Regions from separate parts of the Pseudoxanthobacter sp. M-2 genome, predicted to be linked through region 2. Evidence: predicted binding sites of a transcription regulator. Region 2 holds the regulator's gene; the other holds the start of a gene.
The links. The regulator LexA, encoded in region 2, represses DNA repair genes until DNA is damaged. The targets are predictions, from matches to a motif close to TGTTCNNNNTGTGTTCNG.

Region 1: the regulator LexA is predicted to act here: its motif matches at 7,757-7,774, upstream of RUR49_RS20325 (single-stranded DNA-binding protein).

What each region holds. Positions count from the first base shown of each region.
Region 1 covers NZ_JAWDIR010000044.1:106,864-116,180, forward strand. The annotation lists gene RUR49_RS20280 (hypothetical protein) at 1-39, opposite strand, end outside; gene RUR49_RS20285 (sigma-70 family RNA polymerase sigma factor) at 176-853, shown strand; gene RUR49_RS20290 (hypothetical protein) at 858-1,319, shown strand; gene RUR49_RS20295 (hypothetical protein) at 1,356-1,718, opposite strand; gene RUR49_RS20300 (LLM class flavin-dependent oxidoreductase) at 1,797-2,819, opposite strand; gene RUR49_RS20305 (MFS transporter) at 2,910-4,538, opposite strand; gene RUR49_RS20310 (UxaA family hydrolase) at 4,587-6,131, opposite strand; gene RUR49_RS20315 (aldo/keto reductase) at 6,133-6,990, opposite strand; gene RUR49_RS20320 (SAM-dependent methyltransferase) at 7,031-7,624, opposite strand; gene RUR49_RS20325 (single-stranded DNA-binding protein) at 8,036-8,563, shown strand; gene RUR49_RS20330 (DUF2306 domain-containing protein) at 8,630-9,028, shown strand; gene RUR49_RS20335 (hypothetical protein) at 9,070-9,317, opposite strand, start outside.
Region 2 covers NZ_JAWDIR010000011.1:843,871-853,187, reverse strand. The annotation lists gene RUR49_RS08965 (glutamate synthase subunit beta) at 1-1,150, shown strand, start outside; gene RUR49_RS08960 (DMT family transporter) at 1,158-2,117, opposite strand; gene RUR49_RS08955 (LysR substrate-binding domain-containing protein) at 2,338-3,195, shown strand; tRNA gene RUR49_RS08950 (tRNA-Leu) at 3,292-3,378, shown strand; gene RUR49_RS08945 (pyridoxamine 5'-phosphate oxidase family protein) at 3,380-3,955, opposite strand; gene lexA (transcriptional repressor LexA) at 4,182-4,898, shown strand; gene RUR49_RS08935 (ComEC/Rec2 family competence protein) at 4,892-7,162, opposite strand; gene gltX (glutamate--tRNA ligase) at 7,508-8,929, shown strand; gene gltA (citrate synthase) at 9,108-9,317, shown strand, end outside.

The sequences.
Region 1 (9,317 bases), on a different contig from region 2:
TCCCCGGGGTTCGGGGGGTGGTTGCACCTGCGTCGTCATTGTGGCCTCCGGCTGTGCACCGGCGGGCATCCCGATGCACCCGACCGCGACGGGCATCGCAGCCGGGCTAGTGGAACCCTCCCTCACACAGATCGTTCCGGTGAGACTTCCCCATCGCTTCTCGTGGGGAAGAGGCATGGCAGACGCGAACGACATGACAGATCCGAAGGGCGGCGTTCGTGCGGAGATTTTGGAGCTGCTGCCGGCGCTGCGGGCCTTCGCCTTCAGCCTGACCAATCAGCGAGCCGATGCCGACGATCTCGTCCAGGACACACTGGTGCGCGCGATCCAGAGCCTCCACCAATACACGCCCGGGACGCGCCTGAAGTCTTGGCTTTTCACGATCATGCGCAACAGCCAGCGTTCCGCCTACATCGTTCACCGCCGGGAGAACACCACCAACTACGAGGCCTTGGCCGCCACCCTCCAGACGAGGCCCGAGCAGGACGGAGTGGTCGACCTCAACGACCTTCGCAGCCTGTTGTCCGTACTGCCCCCGGAGCAGCAGGAAGTGCTCGTCCTCGTCGGGGGGTTGGGTTTCTCCTACGAGGAGGCGGCAGAGGTGATCGGCTGTGCCGTCGGCACGATCAAGAGCCGCCTCGGCCGCGGCCGCGAACGCCTGGAGCGGCTGATGGCGACGCTCCCCTCAGAGGCAGACGGTAGCGCTGGCACGCATCCCCCGGTCGCCTCCAGTGTCGTGCTGAGAGGCAAGGTGGCGCCGGCCGCCCGCCAGAGCCCCGGATCCGTCACCCAGCGGTTCGTTCCCCCCGAAGACGGTCTCGCAGGGTCACGCCCAGTCCATCAAGGAGAGTGAGAAGATGCCCGCACCGCTCGCCCGCGCTCTCGTGTCCGGGACGGTCGCCAGTCTCGCGACCACGGTGGCTCTTGCACTGTTCTCGCGGGCCGCCGGGCGGCCTGCGGTCGCGCCCGTCAACGCCACGAGCCACTGGCTGCACGGCGACGACGCGGCACGGAGGCCGGGGCCGGATGTCGGCCGCACCCTCGTCGGCTACGCCACCCACCACGCCTCGTCGATCTTCTGGGCCTACCTCTTCGAGCGCCTCGCCGGGTTGCGCGGGCGCCCGGGAGCCCCGGTCCTCTTCCGCAATGCCGCAGCCATCACGGCGATCGCCGCGGTCGTCGACTACGGCGTAATGCCGAAACGGCTGACCCCGGGCTGGGAGCTGGTGCTGCCCAAGCGCAGCGTCGCCACAACCTACGCCGTCCTCGCGCTCGGTCTCGCCGTCGGCGGCTGGCTGTCGGAGCGGCCGCGCCGCTGACGGACGACGCGGCCCATCGGTGCCGCGACGGCGGCGTCAGGAACCTCTCCGGTCGGTCTCGGACGGCGCAGGGGTGGCCGTGCGTCCTGCTCCGCTGCCGGCCGCGGAGGCGGGAGCAGTAGCCTCGTCCGCGCGCCGGGCCGCCCGCATCTCCTGGGAATGCTCGACCCCGCCGTGAAAACCCCGCACGGCCACATCCAGCCCGGTGCTATGGGGCGGTACCGCGCTCTCGACGACGTTCGAGGACTGATCCGGCGTGAGCCGGTTCTCGATGTCGCGAGCCGGCCGGTCGACGACGTCCAGGACGGGTGGGCGCGGGCCGTTGGGTTCGCCGGACGTCCGCGCGGCGCGCTCGCGTCCTCCGACGGGCCCCAGCGGCGGCCTTGCTGCATCGGACATCTGGTTCTCCTTCTGTCTGTTCGAACACGAACCGGCAGGAGGACGAGATGTTCCGATGCGCAGAGGTCCCGCGGCGGCTCAGCGCCAGCCGAGGGGCGGCGCGACGTGGGTGAGGATCGCCTCGATGACGTGGGCGTTGTAGTCGACGCCGAGCTGGTTCGGCACCGTCAGGAGCAGCGTGTCCGCCTCGGCGATCGCCTCGTCCTGGCGCAGCTGCTCGACGAGCTTGTCCGGCTCGGCCGCATAGCTGCGGCCGAAGACGGCGCGGGTCTTCTCGTCGATGAAGCCGATCGTGTCGCCCTCCTCGCCGCTGCCGCCGAAGTAGGCGCGGTCGCGATCGTCGACGAGAGCGAAGATGCTGCGGCTCACCGAGACGCGCGGCGTGCGGGTGTGGCCGGCCGCCGCCCAGGCCTCGCGATAGGCGCGGATCTGCTTCGCCTGCTGGATGTGCAGCGGCTCGCCGGTCTCGTCGTCCTTGAGCGTCGAGCTCTGCAGGTTCATGCCGCGCTCGGCCGCCCAGACGGCGGTGGCGTTCGACGAGGCGCCCCACCAGATGCGCTCGCGCAGGCCCGCCGAATGGGGCTCGAGGCGCAGTGGCCCTGGCGGATTGGGGAACATCGGCCGCGGATTGGGCGTGGCGAAGCCCTCGCCGCCGAGCACGCCGAGGAACACCTCGGCATGGCGCCGCGCCATGTCGCCCGGGCTCTCCTCGGGGCCGGGCTGGTAGCCGAAGTAGCGCCAGCCGTCGATCACCTGCTCGGGCGAGCCGCGGCTGATGCCGAGCTGCAGGCGGCCGCCGGCGATGAGGTCGGCGGCGCCGGCGTCCTCGGCCATGTAGAGCGGGTTCTCGTAGCGCATGTCGATGACGGCGGTGCCGATCTCGATTTTCCGCGTGCGGGCGCCGACCGCGGCCAAGAGCGGAAACGGCGAGGCGAGCTGGCGGGCGAAATGGTGGACGCGGAAATAGGCGCCGTCGGCGCCGAGCTCCTCCGCCGCGACGGCGAGGTCGATCGACTGCAGGAGCGCGTCGGCGGCCGAGCGCGTGCCGGAGCGGGGCGACGGGTTCCAGTGGCCGAACGAAAGAAAGCCGATGGTCTTCACGCGTCACTCCGTGGACGGGAAAAGGGGCGCGGCGAGGGGGAGGAGGGGGCGCGCCGTCGCCGCCGCAGGTGGGCGCTCCGGCTGCCGGCGTCAACCCGCGTCGAAGCGGGGACCCGGCGCGTCGACGGTGATGAGGTGGCGGACGAGCGGCGGCTCCTCGCCGATGTGGAATGCTGTCGCCGCGCGCTGCACGTCCGCATCGGCCACCGAGACGCGCTGGTGCTGGCGCAGGTGCTCGTCCCAGGATTCCACCATGAACCACTCGACGATCCGCTCGGCGTCGGCGGCGTCCTCGGTGACGCCCCAGGCGTAGGCGCCGTCGCGGCGGCGCTCTCCGGCGAGGCGGCCGAGAGCGGCGAGGAAGGCCGAACGATCGTCGGGGCGGATGCGATATTCGATCTGCACCATCACTGGCCCGCGGTCGCCCTCGATCGGCGCCGCCGTCAGCGGCTCGGGCCAGTGGTTGGAAGCGACGAGGTCGGCCTCTCCCACCGGCAGCGGCACGCGGTGAAGGAGGAAGCCGGCGACGAGCAGCCCCGCCGCCGACAGCGCCAGCGCCCCGGCGATGCCGGCCTGCTGCGCAATGAGGCCCCAGGCTAGGCTGCCGCCGGCCATCGCGCCGTTGAAGACGGTGAGGTAGACGGCGAGCGCGCGGCCGCGCACCCAGTTCGGCAGGATCGCCTGGGCGGTGCCGTTCAGCGTCGTCAGCGCGACGATCCAGGCGATGCCGAGGCAGAACAGCACGCCGACCGCGACCGGCTGCGGGGGTGCGAGCGCCAGCGCCGCCATCGCCGCCGCGGTGACGACGGCCGCCGCCAGCATCAGCCCGTCGGAGCCGAGGCGCGCCCGCAGCCGCGGCAGCGCCAGCGCCCCGGCGATGGCGCCTGCCCCGACCGCGCCGAGGAGCAGCCCGTAGAAACCGGCGCCGCCACCGAGCAGCGTGCGCGCCACCAGCGGCAGCAGTGCCCAGACGGCGCTGGCGAAGGCGAAGAACACCACCGCCCGCAACAGCACGACGTGCAGCGGCCGGCTCGCCCGCGCATAGCGCAGCCCCGCCCGGAAGGCGCCGAAGAACTGCTCGGAGAGCCCATCGTCGGCGCCCGCCGGCCGCTTCCACCACAGGAGCGCTGCGATGACGACAACATAGCTCGCGACATCGATGCCGTAGGTGACGGCGGCGCCGAACGCGGCGACCAGCGCGCCGCCGGCCGCCGGCCCGATGGCGCGGGCGATGTTGATGCCGAGCGAATTGAGGGCGACGGCGTTCTTCAGCTCCGCCCGCGGCACCAGTTCCGGCACGATCGACTGCCAGGTCGGCGCCATCAGCGCGGCCCCGACGCCGCCGGCGAAGGTCAGCGCCACCAGGGCGGAGACCGTCATCAGCCCGCTCTGGGCGATGAGCAGCAGCGCCAGGCTGACGGCCGCCAGCATCATCTGCACGAGGATCAGGAACTTGCGCCGGTCGAGGATGTCGGAGAGCACGCCGGCCGGAATGGCGAGCAGGAAGACCGGCAGCGTGCCCGCCACCTGGATCATCGCAACGGCAGTCGGAGATGCCGAGAGATCGGTGACGAGCCACGCGCTCGCCACGTCGCGCATGAACGAGCCGGTGTTGCCGAGCACGGTGGCCGCCCACAGCACCGCGAACACCGGCCGCGCCAGCGGCGCGAAGCTGCCGGGCACGGGCTTTGCGGCGGCCGGGTCGGGAGGTGGCGTCACGGCTCGACCTTCAGTCGGGAGGGGAGGGGTGCTCGGGCGTTCCCCCTCCTACATCACCGCCCCGATCTGCCACGGCACGAACTCGGCGTCACCGTAGCCGAGCTCCTCCGACTTCGTCCGCTCGCCCGACGCCACCCGCAGCATCGCGGCGAAGATCTCCTCGCCCTTCGCCGCGATCGACACGCCGTCGAGGATGTCGCCGCAGTCGATGTCCATGTCGTCGATCATGCGACGGTAGATGTCGGAGTTGGTGGCGAGCTTGATCGATGGCGTCGGCTTGCAGCCATAGGCGGAACCGCGGCCGGTGGTGAAGCAGAGGAGGTTGGCGCCCCCCGCCACCTGGCCGGTCGCGGCGACAGGGTCGTAGCCGGGCGTGTCCATGAACACGAAGCCCTTGGCGGTCACTTGCTCGGCATAGTGGTAGACGGCGTTGAGCGTCGTCGAGCCGCCCTTGGCCGCGGCGCCGAGCGACTTCTCGAGGATGGTGGTGAGGCCGCCCGCCTTGTTGCCGGGGGAAGGGTTGTTGTCCATCGAGCCGCGATTGCGCGCCGTGTACTCCTCCCACCAGCGGATGATCTCGACGAGCTTCTCGCCGACCTCGCGCGTCGCGGCGCGGCGGGTGAGAAGGTGCTCGGCGCCGTAGATCTCCGGCGTCTCCGACAGGATCGCCGTGCCGCCGTGGTGGACAAGCCGGTCGACGGCGGCGCCGAGCGCCGGGTTGGCGGTGATGCCCGAATAGCCGTCCGAGCCGCCGCACTGCAGGGCAACGAGCAGTTCCGACGCCGGCACCGTCTCGCGGCGGGCGCGGTCCACCACCGGCAGCATCTCGGCGATCGCCGCGACGCCGGCGGCGACCGTCTTCTTCGTGCCGCCAACCTCCTGGATGGTGAAGGTTCGGAAGGTGTCGCTGTGCTTCAGCCCGTAGGCTTCCATGAAGCGGTCGATCTGGAACGCCTCGCAGCCGAGCCCGACCATGACGACGCCGCCCATGTTGGGGTTCGCCGCATAGCCCCACTGGGTGCGCTTCAGGACCTCGTAGCCCTCACCCTTGAGATCCATGGCGCAGCCGGTGCCGTGAACGAGCGGGATGACGCCGTCGATGTGCGGGTAGGCGTCGAGCATGCCCGACCGCTCCACCTCCGCCGCGATGAAGCGGGCGACGGTGGCCGAGCAGTTCACCGAGGTGAGCACGCCGATGTAGTTGCGCGTGCCGACCTTGCCGCTCGCGCGGCGGAAGCCCTCGAAGGTCGCCTGCTCGGCGACCGGCAGCACGTGCTCATCCTTCGCCTCGCTCGCATAGGCGTAGTCGCGGGCGAAGGCGGCGAAGGCACAGTTGTGGGTGTGGACGTGGTCGCCCGGCGCGATCGCCTCGGTGGCGAAGCCGATCACCTGGCCGTACTTGCGCACCGGCTCGCCGGCGGCGATCGGGGCGACGGCCATCTTGTGGCCCCGCATGACGCGGGCGCGTGCCGTGATGCCCGCCGCCACCGCACCGGCGGCGATGGCGTCGACGGCGACGACGACGTTGTCGGTCTCGGCGAGGCGCAGGGTGCGCGGGCCGGCGGGGAGGGTGGCGGAGGTGGGGGTGTCCATCTCAGGCCGCCCAGTCCGGAGCGCGGCCAGCCGGGCTGACGAGGCGGCCGTCGGGCCGCGCAAGGGCAGCGATGCGGGCCATCTCGTCCTCGCTCAGGGTGAACGTCGCGGCGGCGAGGTTCTCGGCGATCCGCTCCGGGTTGCCGGAGCCGGGAATGGCCGCGACGCCCTCGTGCTGGATGATGTAGCGCAGCGCCACCTGCGACGGCGTCCGCCCGTGTGCCGCGGCGATTTCGGCGAGGACCGGCGCGTCGAGCACCCGTCCGCGAGCGAGTGGGCAGTAGGAGACGAAGACGAGGCCGAGCTTCCGGCAGAGCGCCTGCATGCGCGACTGGTCGAGGAAGGGATGGAACTCCACCTGCAGCGCCGACAGCGGCTCCGGGCAGAACCGCACCGCCTCCTCCAGCAGCGTGGCGTTGAAGTTGGCGACGCCGATGTAGCGGGCAAAGCCGCGCCGCTTCATCTCGGCGAGCGCCCCCATCGTCGCCTGGAGGTCCATCGTCGGCAGCGGCCAGTGCACCATCAGCAGGTCGACATAGTCGGTGCCCAGCGTCTCGAGGCTCTCCATCGTCGATCGCTCGAAGTCGGCGGGCGCGAGGTTCTCGTGGGAGACCTTGGTGGTCAGGAAGATTTCGTCGCGCGGCACGCCGCCCGCCTTCAGGCCGGCGCCGACTTGCGGCTCCGTGCCGTACTTCCGCGCCGTGTCGATGTGGCGATAGCCGCAGGCGAGCGCGGCGGCGACCGTCTCGGCCGTGACGCGCCCGCCGCCGCCGGTGCCGTAGCCGATCACGGGAATGCGGGCACCGGTGGCGGCGACGGCGATCGGAACGTCTGCGGTGCGTAGGGCGGTGGTCGTCATCGGTGGTCGCCTCCCGGCGTGGTTGTTGTTGTCGGTCGCGTCAGGACGCGGTTCGCTCCAGCACGTCGAGACGATAGTCCGCGGTGCGCGTGCGGTGAACCTCCCGCACGGCAGTGCCGAGCCCCGCCTCGAACACCGCCACCGCGACGTCGCCGGCGCTGCGGCCGGCGTCGGCCCCCGTCCAGTGGACGAGCAGCAGCGTGCCGCCGGGTGCGAGCGAGGTCTCCACCCGCCGCGCCAGGGCCGCGAGGTCGTCGTCGGAGAGGTAGTAGAGGATCTCTGACAGCACGATCAGGGCGAAGCGGCCGTCGGGCCACTGCTGCGGCACCTGCATCGCTGCAATGGCGACGTGGGGAAGGTCGCGGCAGCGTGCCACCGCCGCCTCGACCGCCGTCGGGCTGACATCGAGCCCGAGGACGCGGTCGCACCGCCCGGCCAGCGCCCGTGTGAACACGCCGATCGCGCAACCGACGTCGAGCGCGGATGCATAGCGGGCGGCCGGCAGCGCGGCGAGGCTCGCGGCGTACTTGCCCGCCTCGTACTCGCTGCTCGCGACCCGCCACGGGTCCGGGTGGGCTGAGTAACGCGTCTCGAAGTAGTCGGGGCCGCGGAGGGTGGTGCGGCGGTCGTGCATGCTGGCTTCCACGGGAGTCGGTCCGGCCCGGAGGGCGACGGGGCGGGATGCATACGACTCCCGACTCCTGCCGCGCGCAAGAGGCCGGATGAGGGCGGTCACGAGCCCCTTGTCACGGGGGGATCGACATGATAGAACAAAAAGCGAACATTGATGCGTGAGGCGTCTGCTGCTGCTGCTGCAGGCGTATCGGCGGGGGACAACTCGCGGTCGCCGGGCGGGAGCGGTGGACTCCAGTGCGACGGCGCGCCTACGGTGCCGCTCCCATCCCCGGGCCGGCGGCGCGGCGCGTCCTCGCGCCAGACGCGCGGAGAGCGGCGCGGGGCGCGACTGCTCGACGGGGCGGTGGCGTCTGGCCTGCAGCATCGGACCGACGGCATCGGGATATGAAGGCTTGAGAGGAGACGGGACATGGCCGGCAGCGTCAACAAGGTGATCCTGATCGGCAACCTCGGGGCCGACCCTGAGATCCGTCGAACCCAGGACGGTCGCCCGATCGCCAACCTGCGCATCGCCACCTCCGAGAGCTGGCGCGACAAGAATTCCGGCGAGCGCCGCGAGAAGACGGAATGGCACACTGTCGTCGTCTTCAACGAAGGCCTCTGCAAGATCGCCGAGCAGTATCTGCGCAAGGGCTCGAAGGTCTATCTCGAGGGTGCCCTGCAGACGCGCAAGTGGCAGGACAAGGAAGGCAATGACCGCTACTCGACGGAAGTCGTGCTGCAGGGCTTCAACTCGAATCTGACCATGCTCGACGGACGCGGCGAGGGCGGCGGCCAGATGGAGCGCAGCGGTGGCGGCAGCGACTTCGGGCGCGGCTCGCCGATGGAGCGCGGCGGCGGTGGCGGCGCCGACCTCGGTGATCGTGGCGGACCCGCCGGTGGCCGCGGGCGTGAGACGTCGTTCGCCGGCGAGCTCGACGACGACATCCCGTTCTGACCACGAGCGGCTCCGAGCCCGTCCGGTCTGCGCCAATCCCGTTCTGAGCTGTCGGCGGAGGGTGGGGTGAGTTTCGCGCCGCTCTTCGCCACCGCGCCGGTCATCCAGCTGCACGCCTTCGCGGCGATCGCCGCCCTCCTGCTCGGCATAGGCCAACTGGTCGCCCTGAAGGGCACCCGTGCGCACCGCTTCGCCGGCTGGATCTGGGCGGGGCTGATGCTCGTCGTCGCCGTCTCGTCGCTGTGGATCCACGAGTTGCGCGTCTGGGGCCCGTGGAGCCCCATTCACTTGTTGTCGCTTCTTGTGATCGTCAGCGTGCCGGCGGCGGTCTTCGCCGCGCGGCGCCACCAGGTCGCCCGTCACCGGCGCGCGATGATCCAGCTGTTCTTCTTCGCCCTCGTTCTCGCCGGCGCCTTCACGCTGCTGCCCGGCCGCGTCATGCACGCGGTGGTGTTCGGCAGCTGAACGCGGCTTTGCCCGGCCATCGGCCGGGCAAAGCCTCAGCGTCAGAACAGGAAGTCCTCCGCCGACAGGTCGTCCCACGTCAGTCCGACGAAGGTGATGGTGTCGCCGCCGCGCAGGTCGGCGACGGCATTGCCGTCCGCGTCGGTGCGCTGGCGGATGTCGCCGAACTCGTCGGCGCCCGAGAGGCCGCGCAGATCGACGACGTCGGCCGCGGTGAAGTCGAGGATGCGGTCGCGGCCGAAATCGTCGAGGAAGCGGAAGGTGTCGGCACCCTTGCCGCCGGTGAGCG
Region 2 (9,317 bases):
GTTCACCGGCCGCATCTGCCCCGCCCCGTGCGAGGAGGCGTGCACGCTCAACCTCGAAAACGTCCCGGTCGCGATCAAGACGATCGAGCAGGCGATCGCCGACAAGGCGTGGGAGGCGGGCTGGGTCGTCCCCGAAGCGTCGCCGCACCGCACCGGAAAGCGCGTCGCCGTCGTCGGCTCCGGGCCGGCGGGCATGGCGGCCGCCCAGCAGCTCGCCCGCGCCGGCCACGAGGTGCACGTCTTCGAGCGCGAGCCGAAGGCGGGCGGCCTGCTGCGCTACGGCATCCCCGACTTCAAGATGGAGAAGCACCACATCGACCGCCGCGTCGTGCAGATGCAGGCGGAGGGCGTGCACTTCCACTATGGCGTCGACATCGGGCGGAACGCCAAGCTCCAGACGCTCATCAACGACCACGACGCGGTGCTGCTGGCCACCGGAGCCGAGCGGCCTCGCGAGGCGGGGTTGCCGGGATCGGACCTCAAGGGCGTGCAGTTCGCCATGCCCTATCTCGTGCAGCAGAACCGCCGACTCGGCGGCGAGCCCGTGCGCGAGGAGCCGGTGCTCGCCTACGGCAAGCACGTCGTCGTCATCGGCGGCGGCGACACGGCGTCCGACTGCGTCGGCACCGCCTTCCGCCAGGGCGCCATCCGCGTCACCCAGCTCGACATCCGCCCGATGCCGCCGGCACGGGAAGACAAGCTGCGGATCTGGCCGTACTGGCCGACGAAGTTCCGGACATCGTCGAGCCAGGCCGAGGGCGCCGAGCGCGAGTTCTCCGCCGCGACGCTCGGCATCATCGGCGAGAAGGGCCGCGTCACGCACGTGCAGTGCGCCCGTGTCGACGAGAGCCGCCGGCCGATCTCCGGCACGGAGTTCTTGATCCGCGCCGACCTCGTGATGATCGCCATCGGCTTCGCCGGGCCCCTCCTTGATACCTACGTGGCCGAGATGGGCGACGGCCTGAAGCTCGACAAGCGGACGAACGTCGCCGCCAACACCGACGACTACCGCACGTCTGTCGACAAGCTTTTCGCCGCCGGCGACGGCCGCCGCGGCCAGTCGCTGGTGGTGTGGGCGATCCGCGAGGGCCGGCAGGCCGCACGCGCTATCGACGAGGCGCTGATGGGCGCGTCGACGCTGCCGCGCTGAGGCCGGCTCACGTCTCCGGCTTCGCCGCGGCGCGGCGCGGCCAGCCGCGGGTGACCAGCCAGATGCCGGCGGCGATCGGCACGATGCCGAGGAGATCAAGCGGCACCACCGGCTCGGCGAGAATCAGCCAGCCGAACAGCAGGCCGAGCGGCGGCGTCAGGAATTGCAGCGCGCTGGCGCTCGTCGCCGAGCTGCGGCCGAGCAGGAAGAACCACACCGCGTAGCAGCCGACCGAAACGGCGAGCACCAGCCACAGGAAGCCACCGACCAGTCCGGGCGTCAGCCGCACCGTCGACCAGTCGTCGAGCAGCAGCGCGGCCGGCAGGGTCATCAGGCCACCGAACAGGCACTGCAGCCCGTTGCCGACCCACAGCCCGCCGCCCGGCGCGAGCTTCTTGTAGGCGAGCGTGCCGGCGACGAGCGAGAAGAGGCCGAGCACAACCAGCAGGGTGCCCAGCGGGTCCTCGCCACCGATGCCCGCGCTTCCCATCAGCCGCGAGCGCAGCACCAGCGCCACGCCGGCGAGGCCGAGCAGCAGGCCGACAACCTTCACCACCGTCAGCCGCTCGCCGAGCACCGGCCAGGCGAACGCCGCGACGAGCAGCGGACCGGCGCTGATGATGACGGCGGCAAAGGCCGAGGTGACGGTAGTGAGGCCGGTCCAGCTCAGGCCGAGATAGACGGCGTTGTTGAGGGCGCCGAGGATGGCGAGCGAGACCACGTCCCGCCGCGTCAGCCGCGGCCGGCCGGCCAGCGCCCAGGCGACGGCGACCATCAGCGCCCCGGCAACGAGGAAGCGGACGGTGAGCAGCGTCAGCGGCGGGCAGTCGACCAGCGCGATCTTGGCCGCGGCGAAGGCCGAACTCCACAGCACGCAGAAAAGCGCGATCAGCGCCGTCATGACGAGGCGGGAGGGGCCGCGGGCGGCAGCGGCGACGGATCGCGGGACGGGGCTGGAGATCGTCACAGAGGGCACCGCGGGGCACGAGACAGGAGATGGCGGGACCGTCGGTCGGCTCGCGCCGGCGGCAGCCCCCGCGTCCAAGAGAGACGACATCGCGACAACGCCCAGGATCGAGGATTCGGAGGCTGCTGGAACGAGCATTCCGAACCGTAGGCGCCTCGCCTCCTATTGGGAAATTCAATGTTTCGATCTAATCTAGTGGCGTCCCGAATGGGAGGCCATCGTGCTCGATCTCGATCTTCTGCGCTCCTTCGTCTCGGTCGTCGACTCCGGCGGCTTCACACGGGCCGGCGAGCGGGTGCACCGGACGCAATCCACCGTCAGCCAGCAGATCCGCCGGCTCGAGGAGGCGGTGGGTCGGCCGCTGTTCCACCGCGAGGGGCGCGCCGTGCGCCTGACCGAGGACGGCGAGCGCCTGATCGGCTACGCGCGCCGGCTGTTGTCGCTCGCCGCCGAGGCCCGCGCCGCCGTCGGTCGCGAGCCGCGCGTCGAGGTGGTGCGGCTCGGCGTGCCCGACGACTTCGCCGTCGAGCCGCTGACGGACGCGGTGGCGGCGTTCTCGCGAGCCCGACCGGGCTGTCGCCTGTCAGTGCGCTGCGCGCTCTCGGTCGACCTCGTCGCGGGGCTCGAGGCGGACGAGTACGACGTGGTGCTGGCAAAGCGCGATCCCGGCGCCGGTCCGGCGCTCGCCGTCTGGGCGGAGCGGCTCGTCTGGATCGCCAGCGCCGACCACCCGCTGCCCGTCGACCCGCTGCCGCTCGTCGCCTTCCCCCACGGCTGCGTCTACCGCACGCGCGCCGTCCACGCGCTGGAGCGCTCGGGGCGCGACTGGCGGATCGCCTACGAGAGCCCGAACCTGATGGGCATCCAGGTGGCGATCGCCGGCGGCCTCGGCGTGGCGCTCTTGGAGGAGCGGGCCGTGCGTGCCGGCCACCGCGTGCTCGGCCGCGCCGACGGCATGCCCGACGTGCCCGCGACGGAACTCGCCCTGATGGTGCGCAAGGACGCCGGTTCGGCCGCCACCGACCTCGCCGCGGCGCTCGTCCGCTTCTGTGCCGAGACGGTGCCGAAGGCAGCCTGAGCGGCAGCGGCTGAGGTTCACGGTTGTCGGCGGCCGCACCCAGCCCCTAATGTGCGCGCTGCCCGGGCGCACCTTGCCAAGGTGCCCTCCCCGGCTGCGGACGTGGCGAAACCGGTAGACGCAAGGGACTTAAAATCCCTCGGGGCTTGCTCCGTGCGGGTTCGACCCCCGCCGTCCGCACCACTCACTCGGCCGGAACCGCCACCTCGTCCGAGGGCCAGCCGGTGGGCAAGCCATCGATGCTGACGGTGTTTTCGGCGCGGCGGTAGGCCTCGAGGCCCTCCTCGCCCTTCGCCTCGGCCCAGCGGGTCAATGACGGACGCTCGTCGACATAGTCGAACAGCGGCACGCCGAAGCCGCACGAGGTTTGGACGAGATCGACGGACAGCACGACGATCTGGCGCGCGCCCACCGGCTCGCGGCCGTCGAACGCGCCGGCAAGGAGGTCATCATAACCCGCCGTGCCGCGGCGCAGGACCTCGCCGGCACCGTAGAGGCGCATGATCAGCGGCGGCCCCTCGAAGGCGCACAGCATGATCGTCAGGCGGCCGTCGGCGAGCATGTGGGCCGACGTCTCGTTGCCGCTGCCGGTGCAGTCGAGATAGGCGACCCGGTTCGGTCCGAGCACACGCAGCGACGCCGCGTCCTTCGGCGACAGGTTGATGCGGCTTCCCCGCGCCGCCGAGGCGGTGAAGAAGATGCGCTGCCGCTCGATGAAGTCGCGGTGCTGCTTGCCGATTTCGGCGAACTGCTTGGCCATGGCGTGTTCTCCTGCCGCCGACGCTCGGGGCCGCGGACGGGCAGGCTAGTCCCGGCAGCGCGCCGCCCGCAACCACGGACGGTGCTTCGGCAACAGCGGCATGGGCTTGGCGCTGCGGCAACCGAATATTCACCCTTGAGGAACACAACTAGAACGGATAGCTTGTGTTCGTGATTTGTACGCGATTCGAGGTCGCGGTACCGACGAGGGGGCGCGGGAGACGACGATGCTCACACGCAAGCAGTACGAGCTGCTGATGTTCATCCACGAGCGCCTCAAGGAGAGCGGCGTGCCGCCCTCGTTCGAGGAGATGAAGGACGCGCTCGACCTGCGTTCGAAGTCGGGCATCCACCGGCTGATCACGGCTCTGGAAGAGCGTGGCTTCCTGCGCCGGCTGCCGAACCGGGCGCGGGCGCTCGAGGTGATCCGGCTGCCCGAATCGGTCGCCAGTGGACCGGCTTCGACACGGGCCCGTGGCTTCACCCCGAGCGTCATCGACGGCGACGGGCCGCGCATCCGCCCGGCCGAGCCACGCCCGGCGGCAGCGGGCGAGACGGCGGGCGGCGTCAGCATCCCGGTGATGGGCCGCATCGCCGCCGGTGTGCCGATCGAGGCCATTCAGACCCACACCCATTCGATCACCGTGCCGGTGGAACTCGCCGGCGCCGGCGAGCACTTCGCCCTCGAGGTGCGCGGCGATTCGATGGTCGAGGCCGGCATCTTCGATGGCGACACCGTGGTGATCCGGCGCACCGACGCGGCGACGACCGGCGACATCGTCGTGGCACTGGTCGACGACGAGGAGGCGACGCTGAAGCGGCTGCGCCGCAAGGGCGCCTCGATCGCGCTCGAGGCCGCCAACCCGGCCTACGAGACGCGCATCTTCGGGCCCGACCGCATCCGCATCCAGGGCCGGCTGGTGGCACTGCTGCGCCGCTACTGATCCTCGCCGCCGCCTCGCGCGGCGGCCGTCACCTCGCGGTGCCGCGGCGCCGAGGGGTTCTCTCCAACGGCATCGCCGGTCCGCGACCACGGTCGCCCGTTGGTGCCGGCCGTGACGGGGTCGCTGAGACCGCCGGGCACGGCGGCGTCGAGCATCACCGCGATGGCACCGGTCCGGGCGAGCGTCGAACGGTCGATATAGAGCTGGGGGCCAAGACAGCCGGCGGGCCGCGGCACCGGCGCCACCACGACGGTGGCGGACCGACAGTCCTCGACGAGGGCAACGCCCCTCGTCACGACGGCGACCGTGAGATCGCCGTCCCCGAGCGGCAGCACGCACCCGAGATCGTCGCAGCGGGTGGGTGGGGCGGTGGTGGCCTTGGCGTCTCGGGGGTCGGCATCGGCGGCGAGCCAGGCGCGGACGGTGTAGGCGGACCTGTCGGCGGCGACGACGGCGAGCCTGCCGTCCGGCCCCCGCGCCGCGACAGCGCGGCCATCGCCTGAAACCAGCAGATCCGGGCGGGCGCCGGTCGTCGCCAGGGCGAGACCCGCCAGCAGCGGCAGCACCGCAAGCCGCCGCCACGGCGCTAGCGAGATCGCCACCCACAGCAGCGCCGCCACCATGAGCAGGACGGCGACGAGCGGCACCCGGCCGATCATCGCGCTGTCGCCCGTCCAGGCGGTCGTCGTCTCGGCGACGGCGAACATCCAGCCGAGGCCGATTCCCATCGGCCAGAGGGCCAGTTGCTCCAGCCCGAACGGCAGCAGCACCAGCGCCAGCACGCCGAACGGCATCACCAGCACCGAGACCGCCGGCATCGCCGCGAGGTTGGCGAGCAGGCCGAGTGGCGCACCGCGGTGGAAGTGGTAGGCGGCGATCGGTGCGGTGGCGAGGCCGGCGATCAGCGACGTTGCGGCCAGGCCTGCCACCCCGAACAGAACTGCCCGCCCCAGCCACATCGCCGTGCCGCGCCGCGGCGACGTCGTCTCGCCGCGCTCCCGGCTGCCCCACCACTCGTAGGCGGCGACAAGCGCGATCACTGCGGCGAACGACATCTGGAACCCGGCCCCGAGCACGGCACTCGGCTCCAGTGCCATGACGACCAGCGCCGCCACAGCAACGGTGCGCAAGGAGATTGCCGGCCGGTCGACGAGGACCGCGATGAGGGCCACGGCCATCGTCACGTAGGCGCGCTGCGTCGCGACCTCCGCCCCGGAGATGACGAGGTAGAAGGTCGCCGCGATGAGGGCCACCACCGCCGCCCAGGCCTTGATCGGCCGCGTCAGGGCGAGCGCCGGGATTGCCGCGAGCAGGGCCCGCACCACCCAGAAGACGGTGCCGGCAACGAGCACCATGTGGAGTCCCGAGATCGACAGCACGTGGGCGAGGCCGGACACTCGCATCGCTTCCTCGATGCTCTCCGGGATTCCGCCGCGGTCGCCGACCAGAAGCGCCGCGGCGACCTCCCCGCGCGGCCCCGGCAGCGCCGCACGCAGGCGCTCGGCGATGGTGTGGCGGACCTCCGCCACGGCGCGCGCGGGCGCGAGCGACCAGGGCACGGCACCGAGATCGATGATTTGCGGCCGCCCATAGGCAAAGCCGCTGGCGCCAATGCCGTCGAGGTAGGCTGAGCGGGCGGGGTTCCAGCCGCCCGGCATGTCGGGACCGCGCGGCGGCTCGAGGCGCGCGGTGAGCGACACGCCGTCGCCCGGCAGCAGGCTCGCTGCTCCGGCGGCGGTGACGGTGATGCGCCGCGGCAGGCGGGCGGCCGGCACCCGCTCGATCGTGACCGGTCGGATCGTCAGGCGCGCCCGGCCGCCGGTGCGGCGCTCGACGCGCTCGACGAAGCCGTTGACTTCGGCCGTGCGGGCGCGGTCGAGCGTCGGGGCGGCGACCAGCGTGACTTCGAGCTTTGCCGCGGTCGCACCGGCGCAGAGGGCGGCGGCGAGCGCCAGCGCGGGGAACGCCAACGTCCGTTCGCGCGTCCGCCAGGCCGCGAGCAGGCACGCGAGGGCCAGTCCCGCGAGGGCCCACAGCGCCGGTTCCCGCGGCAGCGCGAAATAGGCGGCGACACCCGCGGCGACCATGACCGGCACCCAGAGGAAGCCCCGGCCGGCGGCCCGGTCGTGGGCAGCGAAGCCGGCGAGCGCCTCGCCGGTCGCGCGCAGGCGTGCCGCGAGCGGCGGCGGTGGCGCGCCGAAGCCGGCAGCAGCGCGGTGGCGCGTGCCGGCCGGCGGCTCTCTCGCACGGGTCTCCGGCCACATGGCCGCGCCCTCCCCCGAGGGGCCAGCGAGCAACCGGGGGGCTCGCCCGCGCAGTTCGATTGCGGGGTGGTCCTTTCTGGTACCCCGCGCAACGATCCCGCCGCGCCGGCTGCGCACCCCGTCTCGTCGATCGACGATCCGGAGGCTCCTTTCGCAGACTTGGGATCGGCCCGCCCGCATGGTACACGAGCGCCCGAACGGTACCAGCCGGCCACACCGAAAGGTGGACACCGGCGTGCCGCCGCAATCATCGCGTCGGATCGTCACCCGAGCCAGAACCGGCCTGCGGCTCCCCGCCTGGCGACGGTGGCGATCGTGATGCCGCTCCGGTCTCGAGAGGTCCGAATGTCCGAGCCCGTCGTCACCCGCTTCGCCCCTTCGCCCACCGGCTTCCTGCACATCGGCGGGGCGCGCACGGCGCTGTTCAACTGGCTCTATGCCCGCCACACCGGCGGCACGATGCTGCTGCGCATCGAGGACACCGACCGTGAGCGCTCGACCGACTCTGCCATCACGGCGATCCTCGAGGGGCTCACCTGGCTCGGCATCGACTGGACCGGCGAGCCGGTGTTCCAGTTCGCCCGCGCCGCCCGCCACCGCGAGATCGCCGAAGGGCTCGTCGCCGCCGGCAGCGCCTACCGTTGCTATGCGTCGCCGGCGGAGCTGACGGAGATGCGCGAGCTCGCCCGTGCCGAGGGCCGGCCGCCGCGCTACGACGGCCGCTGGCGCGATCGCGACCCGTCCGAGGCGCCGGCAGCCGTCAAGCCGGTGATCCGCATCAAGTCGCCGCTCGCCGGCGACACGCCCGTCGACGACCAGGTGCAGGGCCGCGTCGTGTTCCCCAACAAGGATCTCGACGATTTCGTCATCCTGCGCTCGGACGGCACGCCCACCTACATGCTGTCGGTGGTGGTGGACGACCACGACATGGGCGTCACCCACATCATCCGCGGCGACGACCATCTGACGAACGGTGCCCGCCAGACGATCCTCTATCAGGCGCTGGGCTGGCGCGTTCCGGTGATGGCGCACATTCCGCTGATCCATGGGCCGGACGGGACCAAGCTGTCGAAGCGCCATGGCGCCCTTGGCGTCGAGGCCTACCGGGCGATGGGCTATCTGCCGGCGGCGCTGCGCAACTATCTCGTCAAGCTCGGCTGGAGCCACGGCGACGCCGACGTGATGTCGACCGAGGACATGGTCGCCTGGTTCGACCTCGCCGCGGTCGGCCGGTCGCCGTCGCGCTTCGACTATGCCAAGCTCGAGAACCTCAACGGCATCTACCTCCGCGCCGCGGAGCCCGCGGAGGTTCTGGCCGCGCTGGTTTCAGCCCTCCCCTGGCTCGACGGCGCCGACGATCTGCGGGCGGCCTGGTCGCCGGCGCTGGAGGCGAAGCTGCTGGACGCCATGCCGGGCCTGAAGGAGCGCGCCAAGACCCTCGTCGAGCTCGTCGACAACGCCCGCTATCTCTGGGCCGTGCGCCCCCTCGCCCTCGACGCCAAGGCGAGCGACCTGCTCGACGCCGACACCCGCTCGATGCTGGCCGCCCTCGCGGAGCGGCTTGCTGCGGCGGAGGCCTGGGACGCCGGCTCGACGGAGGCGGTGGTGCGGGCCTTCGCGGACGAGAAGGGCCTGAAGCTCGGAAAGGTGGCGCAGCCGTTGCGTGCTGCGGTGACCGGCCGGACGACCTCGCCGGGCATCTTCGACGTGCTGGCGGTGGTAGGCCGGGAGGAGAGCCTGTCGCGGATCGCCGACCTCGCAGCGTAATACCGTCGGCGCTTGCGGCGGTGCGTCAAATGGGATACCCCACCCTCCTCAGGGTCCCAAGCTAACGCGCACCTCCCACCGAGCCTCAAAAGAACACAATAATCTTGGCGCCCCACGGCACGCTCGGACGCTCGCAGCCACGGACCTTCATCGACACGGCTCTGAAGGGGCGAGCGACATGAGCGAAAAGACCGCGAAGCTCAGCATCGGCAACAAGAACTTCGACCTGACGGTGCGACCGGGCTCCATCGGGCCGGACGTCGTCGACATTTCCAAGTTCTACGCCGAAACCGGGATGTTCACCTACGACCCGGGCTTCACGTCGACCGCTTCCTGCGAATCCGAGATCACCTACATCGACGGCGACAAGGGCATCCTGCTCTATCGC